2 regions of the Cupriavidus sp. FW305-F7 genome follow, and region 1 is predicted to be linked to the other one. Evidence: predicted binding sites of a transcription regulator. Region 1 holds the regulator's gene; the other holds the start of a gene.
What was found. Region 1 encodes LexA, which represses DNA repair genes until DNA is damaged. Its sites were predicted from a motif close to ACTGTATNNNNATACAGT; they were not measured.
Positions count from the first base shown of each region.

Region 2: AC3WL8_RS15720 (ATP-dependent helicase) is a predicted target of LexA. The motif match lies at 3,607-3,624, and genes of this name have one in related genera.

Region 1 is NZ_JBYSYC010000031.1:89,576-97,281, reverse strand. Features, by position in the region: gene AC3WL8_RS26025 (hypothetical protein) at 297-599, opposite strand; gene AC3WL8_RS26020 (hypothetical protein) at 949-1,173, opposite strand; gene dusA (tRNA dihydrouridine(20/20a) synthase DusA) at 1,261-2,325, shown strand; gene AC3WL8_RS26010 (hypothetical protein) at 3,307-3,615, shown strand; tRNA gene AC3WL8_RS26005 (tRNA-His) at 3,722-3,797, shown strand; gene AC3WL8_RS26000 (hypothetical protein) at 3,856-4,233, shown strand; gene AC3WL8_RS25995 (hypothetical protein) at 4,273-4,443, opposite strand; gene lexA (transcriptional repressor LexA) at 4,554-5,207, opposite strand; gene AC3WL8_RS25985 (asparaginase) at 5,466-6,458, shown strand; gene rpsF (30S ribosomal protein S6) at 6,577-6,951, shown strand; gene priB (primosomal replication protein N) at 7,029-7,328, shown strand; gene rpsR (30S ribosomal protein S18) at 7,332-7,610, shown strand; gene rplI (50S ribosomal protein L9) at 7,643-7,706, shown strand, end outside.
Region 2 is NZ_JBYSYC010000014.1:155,681-163,386, reverse strand. Features, by position in the region: gene AC3WL8_RS15750 (GntR family transcriptional regulator) at 1-627, shown strand, start outside; gene AC3WL8_RS15745 (hypothetical protein) at 609-797, opposite strand; gene AC3WL8_RS15740 (LysE family transporter) at 876-1,523, opposite strand; gene AC3WL8_RS15735 (hypothetical protein) at 1,607-2,209, opposite strand; gene AC3WL8_RS15730 (SoxW family protein) at 2,358-2,864, shown strand; gene AC3WL8_RS15725 (TlpA disulfide reductase family protein) at 2,977-3,513, shown strand; gene AC3WL8_RS15720 (ATP-dependent helicase) at 3,664-5,763, shown strand; gene AC3WL8_RS15715 (aldehyde dehydrogenase family protein) at 5,773-5,985, opposite strand; partial or broken gene AC3WL8_RS15710 (aldehyde dehydrogenase family protein) at 6,041-6,193, opposite strand; partial or broken gene AC3WL8_RS15705 (helix-turn-helix domain-containing protein) at 6,354-6,461, opposite strand; gene AC3WL8_RS15700 (class I SAM-dependent rRNA methyltransferase) at 6,521-7,706, opposite strand, start outside.

The DNA of each region.
Region 1 (7,706 bases):
GACGCCCGAGCGTGATCGCGGTCGGCCGTCAGGCATCCTGAGCTCTGTCGGATGAACGAGTAAGCCTGATGGGCTGAGCCCAACTAACTCTTTGGCATGCTGCACATAGTGCCGCTACCGGGCCGGCAGCCAGCTTCACACGCTGCTACTCCATTTGAGTCAAATCCGGCGGCACCACCGGAAGTTGTGGAGCACTGGACAACGCCCCTCGCATCAACAATGCACTGGCCGAGTACGCCACCGCTACCCGGATTGCGGAAGCGTGCTTGCGAGCGGGTTTCCCGGGGGTAGTTGGCCTAGCCGTGCTGTTGCTCTTCAGCTGGCTCAGCCCGATAGGCCGACCAGTAGTAGTGGCTGTGTCGGTTGTGGCGGGCCAGCTCCTTCTCGATGAAAAGCCGGACGGTGCCGAGGTGCCCAGCCTCGACCAGGACCTCATGGTGGCTGGGCCCGTCGTGCGTGGCACGAGGCAGCGTCTGCAGGCCAGCGGCAATGTAGTGCCCCTGAACTCGACCGAGGATGCCGTTTGCGCCGGGAGCGGGGAACGGCTTGGGGGGTGTGGCCGGAAGATGGCAGCCTGCCGCGCGTTTGCTGTTGCCCATGCTCAGCTCCGACCGGCGACGACGCGCACGCCGTCCCGAGAAACCTCGATCTGCGGCTGGTGGCCATAAGCCCGCAACAGCCGGACATTTTCCCGGGTGGAACTCGGAATGTCCTTCCTACGGACTAGTGCGCTGTTGGTGATGAGAAAGGCGCCACAGCTCGGGCAATGGTAGAGGTAGCCATGAGATGGGGCGCGAGTGCGCTCAGCGGCAGCGCCGCAGATGGGGCAGTTTGCAGGTTCGGGCGACATGGCGGGGGCATGGATGAGTACTGTATGGATATACAGTATAGCGCGCTGACCGGAATCGCCATCGGTCATTTTCTTCAGGGTGGCTATCCCTGCGTGGCTTATTGTCGTTTCGACCGACTGATGCCTCCAAGCTTGCCGAGCACCTTGCATGCATCCGCCATGGCTTGCTCGTTGAGCGGGTACCCCCATGCCGGCTGGGCGATAGAGAAGACCGGGCTCAGGTGCGCCATGTTGAACACGACGGCGCTGCCTTGGCTCAGGCGAACCTGCGCGGTGTACCCTATACTTCCGTCCTTTCGCACGCGCTGCGTGATCGTCCCCATATTCTCGGCGCTACAAAAGTTGAGATGGTGCTAAATCGTAGCGCTTGGGACGGAAAAATTGGACGAAATAGGCGGAATCGGCAGGAAATGGAACGCACTCACGGCACCCCGGAAACTGAGGCTACAGGCGGGAAACAAGGAAATATAAGGGCTCGCAGAATATCTGTAGCCCCGATGATGGACTGGACCGACCGCCACTGCCGCATGTTCCACCGCCAGCTCAGCCGCCACACCTGGCTGTACACCGAGATGGTGACCACCGGCGCGCTGCTGCATGGCGACGTCCCGCGCCATCTGGATTTCGATGCGGCCGAACACCCGGTCGCGCTGCAGTTGGGCGGCAGCGAGCCGGCCGATCTTGCCATGGCGGCCAAGCTGGGCCAGCAATGGGGCTATGCGGAAGTCAACCTGAACTGCGGCTGCCCATCCGAGCGCGTGCAGCGCGGGGCCTTCGGCGCCTGCCTGATGGCAGAGCCGCAACTGGTGGCCGACTGCGTCAAGGCGATGCGCGAAGCGGTGGACATCCCGGTCACCGTCAAGCATCGCATCGGCATCGACAAGATCGAGCACTACGATTTCGTTCGTGATTTCGTCGGCCGGGTGGCCGAGGCGGGTTGCGGCACGTTTATCGTCCACGCGCGCAATGCGATCCTGAAGGGCCTGAGCCCGAAAGAAAACCGTGAGATTCCGCCGCTGCGCTATGAGGTGGCGTACCAGCTGAAGCAGGAGTTTCCGGGCCTTGAGATCCTGATCAACGGCGGCATCGTCAGCTATGACGAGATGGCGGCCCACCTCGAGCACGTCGATGGCGTGATGATCGGTCGCGAGGCATACCATCAGCCCTATGTATTGGCCGAAATGGATGCGCGCTTCTATGGCGATGCGAGTGCGCCGACGCCGTCGCGGCTCGACGTCGAACTGGCGATGCAGCGCTATATCGGCGACCTGGTGGAGCGGGGTGGATATATGGGTGCGGTCACGCGCCACATGCTCGGCCTGCATCGTGGAATTGCGGGCGGGCGCGGCTGGCGCCGCGTGCTGTCGGATGCCAAGCGCATGAATGCGGCACGCACGCGTGCCGATGTGAATGCATTGTTCGAAGAGGCGCGCGCGCACTTGCGGCCGCAGACACAAGAGCCACTTGCCGCGTAAGCGAGCGTGGCCCGCGCGCGCACTGCCGAGGCCGCGTTCTAACTTCAAATCGTGAAAATGTGCATGGCTGCGCGGGGGTACCGCGCGCCGCACTTGCAATGCCTGATCGCCCGGAAACCGGCGCCAGGAAAGGGATTCCCCTAATTCGCTGAGGCAGGGCACTTCCATACACTGTGCCTGCCCTCGAATACAGGGCTTTCTTCAACTGATTATTAGCCCGCTTCGGCGGGCTTTTTTTTGTCGGCGCTTTCTTGCTGCTACGCCAGGCTTGTTGCTCTTCGTTTACCCGTATGGTGCATTGCCGGGATGACAGTTACAGTGCAACCGCCTTCAGGGCATTTGAGATCGCTAAATTTAAGAGTCCGCGCTGCGGACTCTTTTTTTGCGCGCTCGCATTGCATGCGCCAGACGAGGGAATTAGACGGTCGCCCTCGTAAAGAGTTCCATCGGTCACGCTGGCAGGCTAGCGCGTATGGCTGATGCCTACGTCCAGCGTGCCGTATGTCGTGATGCTGGATTCCCTGCCGTCGACCCCGCCGCCAGCACATCCGCCGAGCAAGGCCGCCAATACTGTCAGCGCAAGAATTCGCGCAGGCCATCTACACTTGATTTGCATTCCCGTTCCCTGCGTTCGTTGACGTGTCGATTTTGTCGATGACGTCGATTGGGCTCGCATACGCTCGCGAGGTTCCATCGCCAGGTGCTGGCGCCACGGCAATGAGCGGGCAGGGTGGCCAAAAAGAGGCAGGCGGCCCGATGGGGCGGGCCGCCTGACGGGAAGGTCGAGGGGGGTCAATGTCCCTCAGGCACAAGTATCGCTTCGCGCATTTGCGGCATGAACCCTGCAGAGGTAGGGGCTGTGCACAGCATATTTCCGCGAGCGATCGACGGCATGCGCGAAGGTGCCAGCCGGGCCGGGCGCCCTGGTCGGCGGCCGTGATACGATCCCTCGCATTTGCCCCAGGCGAGACAAGGCATGGCATGCGGACCGATGCCGGCAGGGGGGGCAGCGTGGAAAGAGCAAACGTGGAAAACGAAGCGCCGTTCGGTGTTGTCTATGAAGACTTCAGGGTGGTCTGGGTTGCCGAGCAACTGCAGGACGGCAAATGGACGGCACGCTACTGCTGGCACCCCGGCACTTCGGAAGCCGCGGGCAAGGCGTTGCAGGAAGCCGTGCTGAACGGCAAGTCGCGCCGCCTGTTGGGGCAGTTCGATACCGAAGCCGAGACCGTCGAGGCCATCAAGCAGGCAGTGCTGCTTGAGGCAAAGTGGAGCCCGTCCCGAACCTGAGCTTTTATCTAAAAAAAATTGTGCCGGATACTAGCCATTCCGGAAAACTGTTTGTATAATCTTGGTTTTCGTCGATCAGCAACGTAACGCGCTGATGACTTCTACGGTGGCTGTAGCTCAGTTGGTAGAGTCCAGGATTGTGATTCCTGTCGTCGTGGGTTCGAGTCCCATCAGCCACCCCAAAGCATTTTCCAGAACGGCGCCTCGCGAGGGCGCCGTTTTGCATTCCCCGGGGATGGTATGTCTGTTCGAGCGGCAGTGATTGGCGTAGCGATGGCAGCCATGGTGGCAGGGTGTGCCACCGGTACTTCTGAAAAGGACATTCGCGCGCGTGCGCCCATGCGCTTGTTCACGCCAGCAACGATGGGCGATGTTGCGAAATGCCTGCGCAACAATCTGGGCGATGACGCCGCGGTCATCAACTATCCGGCGAAGAACCAGACTGAGATCCGCATCGGCCAGACCACGTCTGGGGGTGAATACCGATACGCCTATCTGATTTCGCTGACGGCGAAGCCGGATGGTACGGCTCTGGAACTGCGCAAGAGCGATACGTGGTTCCCGCAGCTGACGCCGCAGGAGCTGGAAGCCGAAGCCAAGGCGTGTGTGCGTAGCTGAGGGCGGGGCCCACGGCTACGCGGGCTGCGCCCGCAGGGTTCAGGCAGCCAGCTTTTCGGCGGTTTCGAGTTCAAGCATGCGGCAGATCGCCGCCATGCTGCCGACCATGGTGCGGCGCTGCGTACCCTGGTAGACGCGTACGCCCTTGCTCTGGCGGAACGGCACGGGCTTGACCGGGCGACGGGCGGCGACTTGGTGGATTTGCGGCATGGTGGCACCTCTTTTGGGCAAAGCGGGGTCAACACCCGGCAAGCCGGGTGGCGTCTGCAAAGCAATGGAAGCGGGTGGGCCCGCGCAGGCTCGCTGCCTGCGGTGCCCGGCTAGAAGCCGGAAGATCGGATCAGACCGACGGCGATGCCTTCCAGCGAGAACTCCTCGCCAGGCTCCACGATGATGTTGGTGAAGTCCGGGTTTTCTGCGATCAGTTCGATATGGCCACCGCGCCGCTGCAGGCGCTTGACGGTCACGTCATCACCCAGGCGCGCCACCACGATCTTGCCGTTGGCGGCTTCGCTGGCGCGGCGCACGGCCAGCAGGTCGCCATCGAGGATGCCGGCATCGCGCATGCTCAGGCCGCGCACGCGCAGCAGGTAATCGGGGCGTTCGTCGAAGACCGAGGCGTCGACCTGGTACTGGCGGTCGATATGCTCGGCGGCGAGTATCGGGCTGCCGGCAGCAACGCGGCCCACCAGCGGCAGCGTCAGCTGCATCACGCCGGCCATCGGCAACGAAAACTGGTCAGGCATTTCCGAATCGCTGCGTGCCACCTTCAGGCGGATGCCGCGTGAGGCGCCCGGGGTCAATTCGATCACGCCCTTGCGTGCCAGCGCCCTCAGGTGTTCTTCTGCGGCATTGGGCGATGAGAAGCCGAATTCTGCGGCGATTTCGGCGCGCGTGGGCGGAAAGCCGGTGCGGCGGATCGTGTTGCGGATCAGATCGAAAATCTGCTGCTGCCGGGGTGTCAGGGTCGCCATGGGATCGCCATTCCGTGCGGGGCCGCGGGGATTCCGGGTAAGGGATCGGTCGATCCTTTATCCTGCATCCGGCTGGCCAGGCACTGTATGTTTAAACAGTATGCTGTGATTTTATACAGTATCGGCCTGAGCGCAAGCAGAATTTTTGGGGCGTGTCGCATGGATGGATTTGTGGATCGCCAGCGCGGGCCCGCGGCGAGGCGGGGCGCGCCCGTTACAATCGGCATTCCTGTTTTCCCACTTTCTTTGCACGCCTCCATGACCCAATTGCCTCGCATCGTCGTACTTGCCACCGGCGGCACCATCGCTGGCGCGGCCGGCAACTCCGCCAGCAGCGCTCGCTACCAGGCGGCGACCGTGCCGGTGTCGTCGTTGCTGGCAGCGGTGCCCGCGCTGCAGTCGGCGGCCCGCATCGAAGCCGAGCAGGTGGCCCAGGTCGACAGCAAAGACATGACCTTCATGCTCTGGCAAACGCTGGCGGCGCGGGTTGAGCACTGGTCCGCGCAGCCCGACGTGGCCGGCATCGTGATCACGCACGGCACCGATACACTGGAAGAAACCGCGATGGCGCTGCACCTGACGCAATCGTGTCCGGTGCCCGTGGTGATGACGGCGGCAATGCGGCCATCGACGTCGCTGTCGGCCGATGGCCCGCTGAACCTGCTGGATGCGGTGCGCGTGGCCGCTCATCCCGATGCGCGCGGCAAGGGTGTGCTGGTGGTGCTGAACCAGCAGATCCACGCTGCGCGGGATGTGGCCAAGGCCCACACGTCGGCGGTCGATGCCTTTGTCTCGGCCTGCGGGCCGCTGGGTTTCGTGCAGGATGACTACGTGCGCTTCGCGCGCGCGCCGCGCGCGGCCTGGGTGATTGGGCCGATGCCGACGGCGTGGCCGGTGGTGGAGATCGTGGCCAGCTACGCCCAGCCGGGCAGGGTGGCTGTGGATGCGCTGGTCCGCGCGGGCGTCGCCGGACTGGTGGTGGCTGCCGCTGGCAATGGCTCGGTGCATGAGGTGCTGGCCGAGGCGCTGGCCGATGCCGCTGCCGCGGGTGTGGCCGTGGTGCGCAGTTCCCGCACCGGGGCCGGCCATGTGGCGATTCCGCCCCAGCTCAGCCCGGCGGATGGGGCTTTTGTTTCCGCAACGGACCTCAATCCCTATAAGGCGCGCGTGCTGCTGGCCATGGCGCTAGCAGCCGACGCAGGGCTGGCGCGGGATCCGGCGAGGCTGCAGGCCTTGATTGCCAACGCCTGATTTGCCTGTGTAAACAGCGGCTTGCGCACTTGCCGATACGCGCGCTATAATGTAAGGCTATTCAACCTTGCCACACCGGACTCGTGACGCCCGGGTGGCTAATCCAAAAGGAGCGTCAATGCGTCATTACGAAATCGTCTTCATCGTCCACCCGGACCAGAGCGAACAAGTGCCGGCCATGATCGAGCGCTACAAGCAGCTCGTGACCTCGCAGAACGGCAACGTTCACCGCGTGGAAGACTGGGGCCGTCGCCAGATGGCTTACATGATCCAGAAGCTGGCCAAGGCTCACTACGTTTGCCTGAACATCGAATGCGGCAAGGAAACGCTGGCTGAACTGGAACACGCGTTCAAGTTCAACGACGCCGTCCTGCGCCACCTGATCGTGCAGACCAAGAAGGCCGAGACTGCACCTTCGCCGATGATGAAGGAAGTGCAGCGCGAAGAAGCCCGCAAGGCCGCGCAAACGACCACCGAAGGCCAGGCCGCCTGAGTGCGGACTGCGGTGCGTGCCATGGCTGACAGCGTCAGCCATGGCAGCATGGATTGCAACCAGCAAGAGGCCCCGCGTTGAACCAGCTTCGGCTTGCCGCCACCCTGGCGGAACGCGATGCCCTGCGCTATACCCCGGCCGGGGTCCCCGTCGTGAACTGCATCCTGCAGTACAGCGGCGAGGCCGTCGAGGCGCAAACGCCGCGGCAGGTCGAGTTTGCAATCGCAGCGATGGGGATCGGACAGGTTGGCCAGCGTCTGGAGCGGTTGCCGCTCGGCACGCTGCTCGACTGTGAAGGATTCCTGGCCCGCAGGCACCGCAACAGCAAGGCTCTCGTCTTTCACATCACTGGATGTAAAGCATTCGAAAAGGATTGAATCATGGCATTCGTCAAACGTGACAACAAGAACAAGAAGCGCTTCCAGCAACAGAACCCGCTGTTCAAGCGCAAGCGCTTCTGCCGCTTCACCGTGGCTGGCGTGGAACAGATCGACTACAAGGATCTGGACACCCTGAAGGACTTCATCGGCGACAACGGCAAGATCACGCCGGCCCGCCTGACCGGTACTAAGGCTCACTATCAGCGTCAGCTGGATACGGCCATCAAGCGTGCGCGTTTCCTCGCGCTGATGCCGTACACCGACCTGCACAAGAACTGATCAGGCCCTAGGTCCGTTAAGGAGAGAATGCGATGCAAATTATTCTGCTGGAAAAAGTCGTCAACCTGGGCAACCTGGGTGACATCGTCAAGGTGA
Region 2 (7,706 bases), on a different contig from region 1:
CGCGTGTCCGTCAGCCGCATGGCCGAAGGCGATGTGGGCGGTGTCATCGCCGATCCCCTGGGGATTTCACGCGTCACGGCCCGCCGCGCCCTGCAGGTGCTGGCGGAGGAAGGCGCGATCACGCGCAGCCGCGGCGCGGGCACTTTATCGCCGCGCCCTGAGCCGAAGACGGCGCGGCTGGACAACTTCAGCGAACTGGCGCGCCGGCGCGGCATGACGCCGGCCAGCGATCTGGTGGCGTTCGAACGCCGCCGCGCCACGACGCAGGAGGCCGCGGCGCTGGCACTGCCGGACGCCGATGAGATCGTCAGGCTGACCCGCCTGCGCAAGGCCGACGGGCAGATTTTCTGGATGGATGTGACCACGCTGGCGCTGGCCGTGCTGCCCGACGCCAGCGCCATCGGCGAATCGCTGTACGCCTACCTGGAGCGGATCGGCAAGCCGGTGCTGCGCGTCACCGAGAAGCTGCGCGCGATCGTGGCAACTGAGGAGCTGGCCGCACGACTGGGCATCGAGCCGGGCGAGCCGCTGCTGCACATCCGGCGCACCGGCTACACCCATGACGACCAGCCGGTCGAACTGACCGACACGTACTACCTGAACGACTTCTACGAACTGACGCCGTAGCGCCCCGCATGCCCGGCCACCGGCGGCTCGACCGGGGGCGGGGTCGGGTCTTCCTCTGGCGGCAACGGCAAGTCCGGGGGGATGCCCGGCGGCCCGGGCTCTTCGACCGGGGGCACGGTATGGCGCGGCTGCAGGCGCGCAACGGCGCGGGGGTTCGGCAAGGCGGGCATGCGGGGTCTCCGTGGCCGGGTTTCCTCCTCATTGAAGCAAACCCGGCCGGTGCGCGCCAGTAATGATGCAAGTCCTGCTCAGGCGTGTTGCCGGCGCACGAAGAACAGCGCCGCGCCCACCGCCATCAGCACGCTGCCAAAGAAGCGGTTCTGCCAGCGCACCGCGCGCGCATTGCGGAACAGCCCCTGCATGCGCGAAGCCAGCAGCGCATAGCCATGCATCACCACCAGGTCCACGCAGCACATGGTGGCGGCCAGGATCGCCAGCTGCAGCGCCAGCGGCCGGTTGGGATCGATGAACTGCGGCAGCACCGCGACCATGAAGATGATGCCCTTGGGGTTGGTCACATTGGTCAGCAGGCCGGTGGCAAAGCGCCGGCGCCGGCTCATCACCGCCACGCGCACGGGGGCGGCGCTGCCACCCTGGTCCGCCCCGCTCTCCATCTTCGCGCGCCATTGCTGCACGCCGAGGTAGATCAGGTACAGCGCGCCAATCGTCTTGACCACCATGAAAGCCTGCTCCGAGGCCAGCAGCAGCGCGCCCAGCCCGCCGCCCGCCACCAGCAGCACGATCACCAGCCCGGCCTGCAGACCGAAGATGGTGGTGGTGGTCCTGCGCAGCCCATATGAGAGCCCATGGCTCATCGACAGCACCGCGCCCGACCCCGGCGACACGGCGATCACCCAGCACGCAGCGAAATAAGCCAACCACACTTCCCAACGCATCCCTACTCTCCTTTGACGACAACGATGCCGGGGCCACGATCCCGCAGCCACGGCACAAACAATTTTTCCTGCGGCGCGGCGCGTCAGAACGGGTGGAAGCCGCCCAGGAACTGCTCCACCTGCTCGGCCTGGCGCGCGTCGCGCGCGGCATCGCCCGATTCCAGCACCACCGCCTGGTACGCGCGCGTACCCACGGCCACCAAGCGCGCCGTCAGCCGGCGCGGCGACTGGTCCTGCGGCGACACCCCGCTGGCCTGCACTTCCACGCCGGCAAGCGGGCGGCCCGGACGGTCGGCACTCATCATGGTGACCGGCCGCGCGCGCGGCTCGCCCGACGGCGTGCCAAGGTTGGCCAGCAGGCCGGCCTGCATCGCCGCCAGCGCCTCGCGCCGCAGGGCTTCGTCATCGGCGGGCAGCGTCACCACGCCCACGGCGAAGAGCGTGTCGTCGACGCGCGCGGCTTCCATCGTCATCGGCAGCTTGCGCCCGGCAATGGTCACGTCGCGCGCGGCGCTGGTGGGCTTGCCCGGATAGAGCGCGGCATAGGCGCCCTCGCCAGACTGGATGGTGCGCCAGTCATAGCGCGGCGAACAGGCGCACAGGGCGAATGCCAGCACGGCGGCACAGCACAGCAGCGGCCGGCGGACAGCGGCAGGAAAGCTCGGCGGAGGCGGCACAAGACGCATCGGGAATCCATGGGGGGACGGCGCGCACAGGCTGCGGGCGGCGCTGGCGGGCGCCATCGCCTGCGGGCGGAAACCGGTATTATCCCGAAAGCGGCGCGCCAGTGCTTGCCGCGCCGCTCCCACTACCCCCTGCCCCCACGTTCCTGCCATGCCTGCCGCCCGCATCGCCCGCCACGTCTTTGCCACCACCAGCCTGCGCTGGGTGGCCGCGAGCGCGTTGCTGGCAGCCGCAACCAGCATGCCCGCCGCCGCCAGCCCCGCTCATCTGCCGCCGGCCACCGACCTCGCCGCCCACGGCACCGAGGCCGCGCGCCGCGGCGAGCCGCTGGTGGTGCTGGTGTCGATGCCGGGCTGCAGCTATTGCGATGCCGTGCGCCGCAACTACCTCGGCCCGCAGGCCGCCGCCGGCGAGATTGCCGTGCGCGAACTCGACATGACCTCCGACACCCCGCTGCGCGATGCCGACGGCAGCCTGACTACCGCGCGCGCGTGGGCGCGGGCGCACCAGGTGCGGGTGGCGCCCACGGTGCTGTTCCTGGACCGCCAGGGCCGCGCCGCCGCCGGCCCGCTGCGCGGCATGCAGCCGGATTTCTACGGCGCCTACCTGGAACAGGCGCTGGACCAGGCACGCGCCGCCATCGCCACCCGGCGCTGAACGGATTGGCGCGCTTGCGGCAGATTGCCGCAGCCCGGCCCCGCGCAGCGCGCGAACGCCCGCGGCATTAGAATGTCCCAATGCTGACCCGAACCTGCCTGACCCGGATTCCATGACCACTGCTGCCCCTGCCATCAAAACCTCCCGCAAGCCCTGGCCCATCGTCGTGGCCGTAGTCGTGCTCGCGCTGCTGGGCTGGTTCGGCTACCGCGCGCTGTCGCCGGCCAATACGGCCCCGGCGGCCACCTTCACGCTGCTGTCGGGCGAGAAGGTCAGCACCGCCGACCTCAAGGGCAAGGTCTACATGATCAACTTCTGGGCCACCAGCTGCGCCACCTGCGTCAAGGAAATGCCGGACATGGTCCGCACCTATGAGCAGTTCAAGGGCAAGGGGCTGGAATTCGTCGCCGTGGCGATGAACTACGACCCGCCCATGTATGTGATGAACTACGCCAAGACGCGCGGCCTGCCGTTCAAGGTGGCCATGGATTCCGACGGCGCCGCGGCCAAGGCCTTCGGCAATGTGCAGCTGACGCCGACCACCTTCGTGGTAGACAAGGACGGCCGCATCCTGAAGCGCTATGTGGGCGAGCCCGAGTGGGATGCACTGCACAAGCTGCTGGATGGCGCGCTGGCAAAGTCCGCGTAACGCTCCCGGCGGCAACCGCAGCGAAAAGGTGCTCATTGAGCACCTTTTTTTGTTTTTAGGCACGATCGCCAGGGCAGCAGGTTGCGCGACATCCCTGTATGGATATACAGTTGGCGCCAGCCTTTTCTGAGCCTTCCCCGAGCCCCGCCTGTGACTTTGGACCTAGCCCCCGCCGCCGACCTCGCGGCCCCTGACGCCGATGACGTCCCCGCCTACCTGTCCCGGCTCAACCCGGAGCAGCGCGCCGCGGTGGAACACGGCAGCGACGCGCCGCTGCTGATCATCGCCGGCGCCGGCTCGGGCAAGACCAATACGCTGGCGCACCGGGTCGCGCACCTGGTGCTGGCCGGTGCCGATCCGCGCCGCATCCTGCTGCTGACGTTCTCGCGCCGCGCCGCGGCCGAGATGGGACGGCGCGTCGAGCGCATCGTCGACCAGGCACTCGGCACCCAGACCGGCGCGGGGCGCGCGGCGCTGCAATGGTCCGGCACCTTCCACGCCATCGGCGCGCGCCTGCTGCGCGAATACGCCGAGACCCTGGGCCTGTCGCCCGCCTTCACCATCAGCGACCGCGGCGATGCCGCCGACCTGATGCACGTGGTGCGCCACGACCTGGGGCTGTCAGAGACCGCCAGCCGCTTCCCGAAGAAGGAAACCTGCCTGTCGATCTACTCGCGCGTGGTCAACACCCAGGCGCTGCTGGAAGACGTGCTCAGGCAGCAGTTCCCGCGCTACGCGATGTGGGCCGATGCGCTGCGCACCTTGTTCGCCGGCTATGTCGAGGCCAAGCAGAAGCAGCATGTGCTGGACTATGACGACCTGCTGCTGTACTGGGCGCAGGCCATGGCCGAGCCCACCATCGCGCAGGACATGGGCGCGCGCTTCGACCATGTGCTGGTCGACGAATACCAGGACACCAATGCGCTGCAGGCGTCGATCCTGCTGGCCATGCGACCGGACGGCCGCGGCCTGACCGTGGTGGGCGACGACGCGCAGTCGATCTACGCCTTCCGCGGCGCTACCGTCCGCAATATCCTGGACTTCCCGGCGCAGTTCACGCCGGCCGCGCAGCAGGTCACGCTGTCGCAGAACTACCGCTCGACGCAGCCGATCCTGCAGGCCGCCAACGCCGTGATCGGGCTGGCGGCCGAGCGCTATACCAAGGACCTGTGGTCCGAGCGCGCCTCGGCCGAAAAGCCCGGCGTGATCGTGGTCAACGATGAGGCCGACCAGGCCCGCTACGTGGTCGAGCAGGTGCTGGCGCGGCGCGAGGCCGGCCTGACGCTGATGGCGCAGGCGGTGCTGTTCCGCGCCGCCGACCACAGTGCGCAGGTGGAGATCGAGCTGGCCCGGCGCAATATCCCGTTCGTGAAGTTCGGCGGACTGAAATTCCTGGAGTCGACCCACGTCAAGGACGTGCTGGCGGTGGTGCGCTGGCTGGAAAACCCGCGCGACCGCATGGCGGGCTTCCGCACGCTGCAGCTGCTGCCCGGCATCGGCCCCAAGACCGCGGCGCGCGTGCTGGATGCGATGGCGCTGGCCACCGAGCCCTTGTTCTCGCTGGAGGAATTCGAGCCGCCGCCGGCCGCCGCGCCCGCCTGGGCCGACCTGCTGGCGCTGGCGCGCGCGCTGATGGCGCCCACCTCGCCGTGGCCGTCGGAGTTCGAGCAAGTGCTGGCCTGGTACGCGCCGCACCTGGAGCGCCTGCACGACGATGCCGCCGCGCGCCAGGCCGACCTGCAGCAGCTGGAGCGCATCGCCGCCACCTACGGCGCGCGCGAGCGCTTCCTGACCGAGCTGACGCTGGACCCGCCCAGCGCCTCCAGCGACGAATCCGGCGTGCCCTCGCGCGACGAGGACTACCTGATCCTGTCGACCATCCACTCGGCCAAGGGCCAGGAGTGGAAGGCGGTGTACGTGCTCAATGCGGTCGACGGCTGCATGCCGAGCGACCTGGCGACCGGCACCACCGAAGAGATCGAGGAAGAACGGCGGTTGCTCTATGTGGCGATGACGCGGGCCAAGGACCACCTGGACATCGTGGTGCCGCAGCGCTTCTACGTGCACCAGCAGGTGGGCTTCGGCGACCGGCATGTGTATGCGTCGCGCACGCGCTTTTTGCCGAATCGCGTGATGCCCAACTTCCACAGCCGTGCCTGGCCGCCGCCGCCGATGCCGGGCGAGGCGCCGGCAAGGCCGGCGCTGGCGCCGGTGGACCTGGCCAGCCGGATGCGGAATATGTGGCGCTGAGCCTGCGCGCTACCCCGGTGCCAGCGCGATGTGCTTGTATTCGACGAAGTCATCGATCGCGGCCACGCCGTTGAGCCGGCCCTGCCCCGACTGCTTGTAGCCGCCCTCCTCGAATTCGTCGTAGACCGACGCCCAGTTGTTGATCCACACGGTGCCCGCCTCGAGCGCGCGCGCCATGATGCGCGCCACCAGCGCATTTGTCAGCGCCGTCTGCCCCGGCATCTTTGATCACCGCCGTGCAGCCCGCCGCCAGTGCCAGCGCCAGCGAGCGCACCATCAGCACCACCGGCGAATTCCACGGCACGATGATGCCGGCCACGCCCATCGGCTCGCGCAGCACCAGCGACAGCCGCCCCGGCCGCGGCTCGGCGGCGCGGCCGTATTCGGTGAGCGCGAGCCCGGCGTAGTAGCGCAGCTTGGCCGGCACCATGCCGACCTCGAAGGCCGCGCAGGCTCGTATTGGCGGCGAGTACGGCGTCCTCGGCCTCGCCCACCTCGACCAGGATGCGCATGCAGTATTCGTGGAAGACTTGCCCCGCTTCGGTCGCCGCGGCACCGCGCCCGCGTTGCAGCAGCGCGGCGCCGAGCCGTTGCTCCAGCATCTGCACACGCTGGCTGATCACCGACTTGGTCGTGTCCAGCCGCCGTGCCGCCTCGGTAATGCTGCCGGCATCGACCACGGCCACGAAGGCATGCATTTCAGAGAGTTTGTTCGTGACTCGCGCCTGCCCGTCCGTGAAGGCGTGGCCTGGCTGGCCTACGCCACCTTTTCCAGCAGCAATCCCTTCAGGTACTCCCCTTCCGGGAACGCGGCCAGCATCGGGTGATCCGTGCCCGCCGACAGCCGCCGCAGGATGCGCGCATCGGCGCGCGCATCGGTGACCGCGCCCGCCACGATCTTCTGAAACAGCTCCATGCTGATCGCGCCCGAGCACGAGTAGGTGAACAGCAGCCCGCCCGGGCGCAGCAGCTGCATGCCGACCAGGTTGATTTCCTTGTAGGCGCGCGCGGCGCGGTCGATATGCTGCGCCGACGGGGCGAACTTGGGCGGGTCCAGCACGATCAGGTCGAACTGGCGACCCTCGGCGCGGAATTCACGCAGGGTCTTGAACACGTCGGCATCGAGCCAGGTGGCGCGCTCGGGTTCGAAGCCGTTGAGCGTGACATTGCCCGCGGCGATCTTCAGCGCCTCGCCCGATGAATCGATCGAGGTCACCGAGGTGGCGCCGCCGCGCAGCGCCGCCAGCGAGAAGCCGCCGGTATAGCAGAAGCAGTTCAGCACCTCGCGCCCGACGGCCAGGTCGCCCACAAGCTTGCGGTTGTCGCGCTGGTCGACATAGAAGCCGGTCTTGTGGCCGTTGCGCACGTCGACGTAGTAGCGCACGCCGTGCTCGGTGACCGACAGCGCCGGATCCGGCTCGGCGCCGGCCAACACGCCGGTCACCAGCTCCAGGCCTTCGCGCTGGCGCACGGCGGCATCGGAACGCTCATAGACGTTGGGGCAGCCGGTCTCCTTGACCAGTGCCTGCACGATCGCGGTCTTCCAGTGTTCCACGCCGGCCGAATTGAACTGGCACACCAGCTGGCCCTTTTCACCATTGCCGTAGTAGTCGACGATCAGGCCGGGCAGCCGGTCGGATTCGCCGAAGATCAGCCGCACCGCGTCGCTGTCCTTCACCCATTGGCGCCGGTAGGCAATGGCCGCGGCCACGCGGCGCTTGAACAGGGCGTGGTCGACCGGCTCGTTTTCATCGAAGGTCCACGCGCGCGCGCGGATCTGCGACTCGGGGCTGTAGGCGGCCTTGGCCAGGAAGCGGCCGTCGGCGGCGCGCACGATCACGGTTGCGCCCGGCTCGCAGCGCCCTTCGGTCGTGGCAATGCCGGTGGCGTAGATCCACGGGTGGCGGCGCAGCAGGGATTTTTCCTTGCCGGGTTTCAGGGTG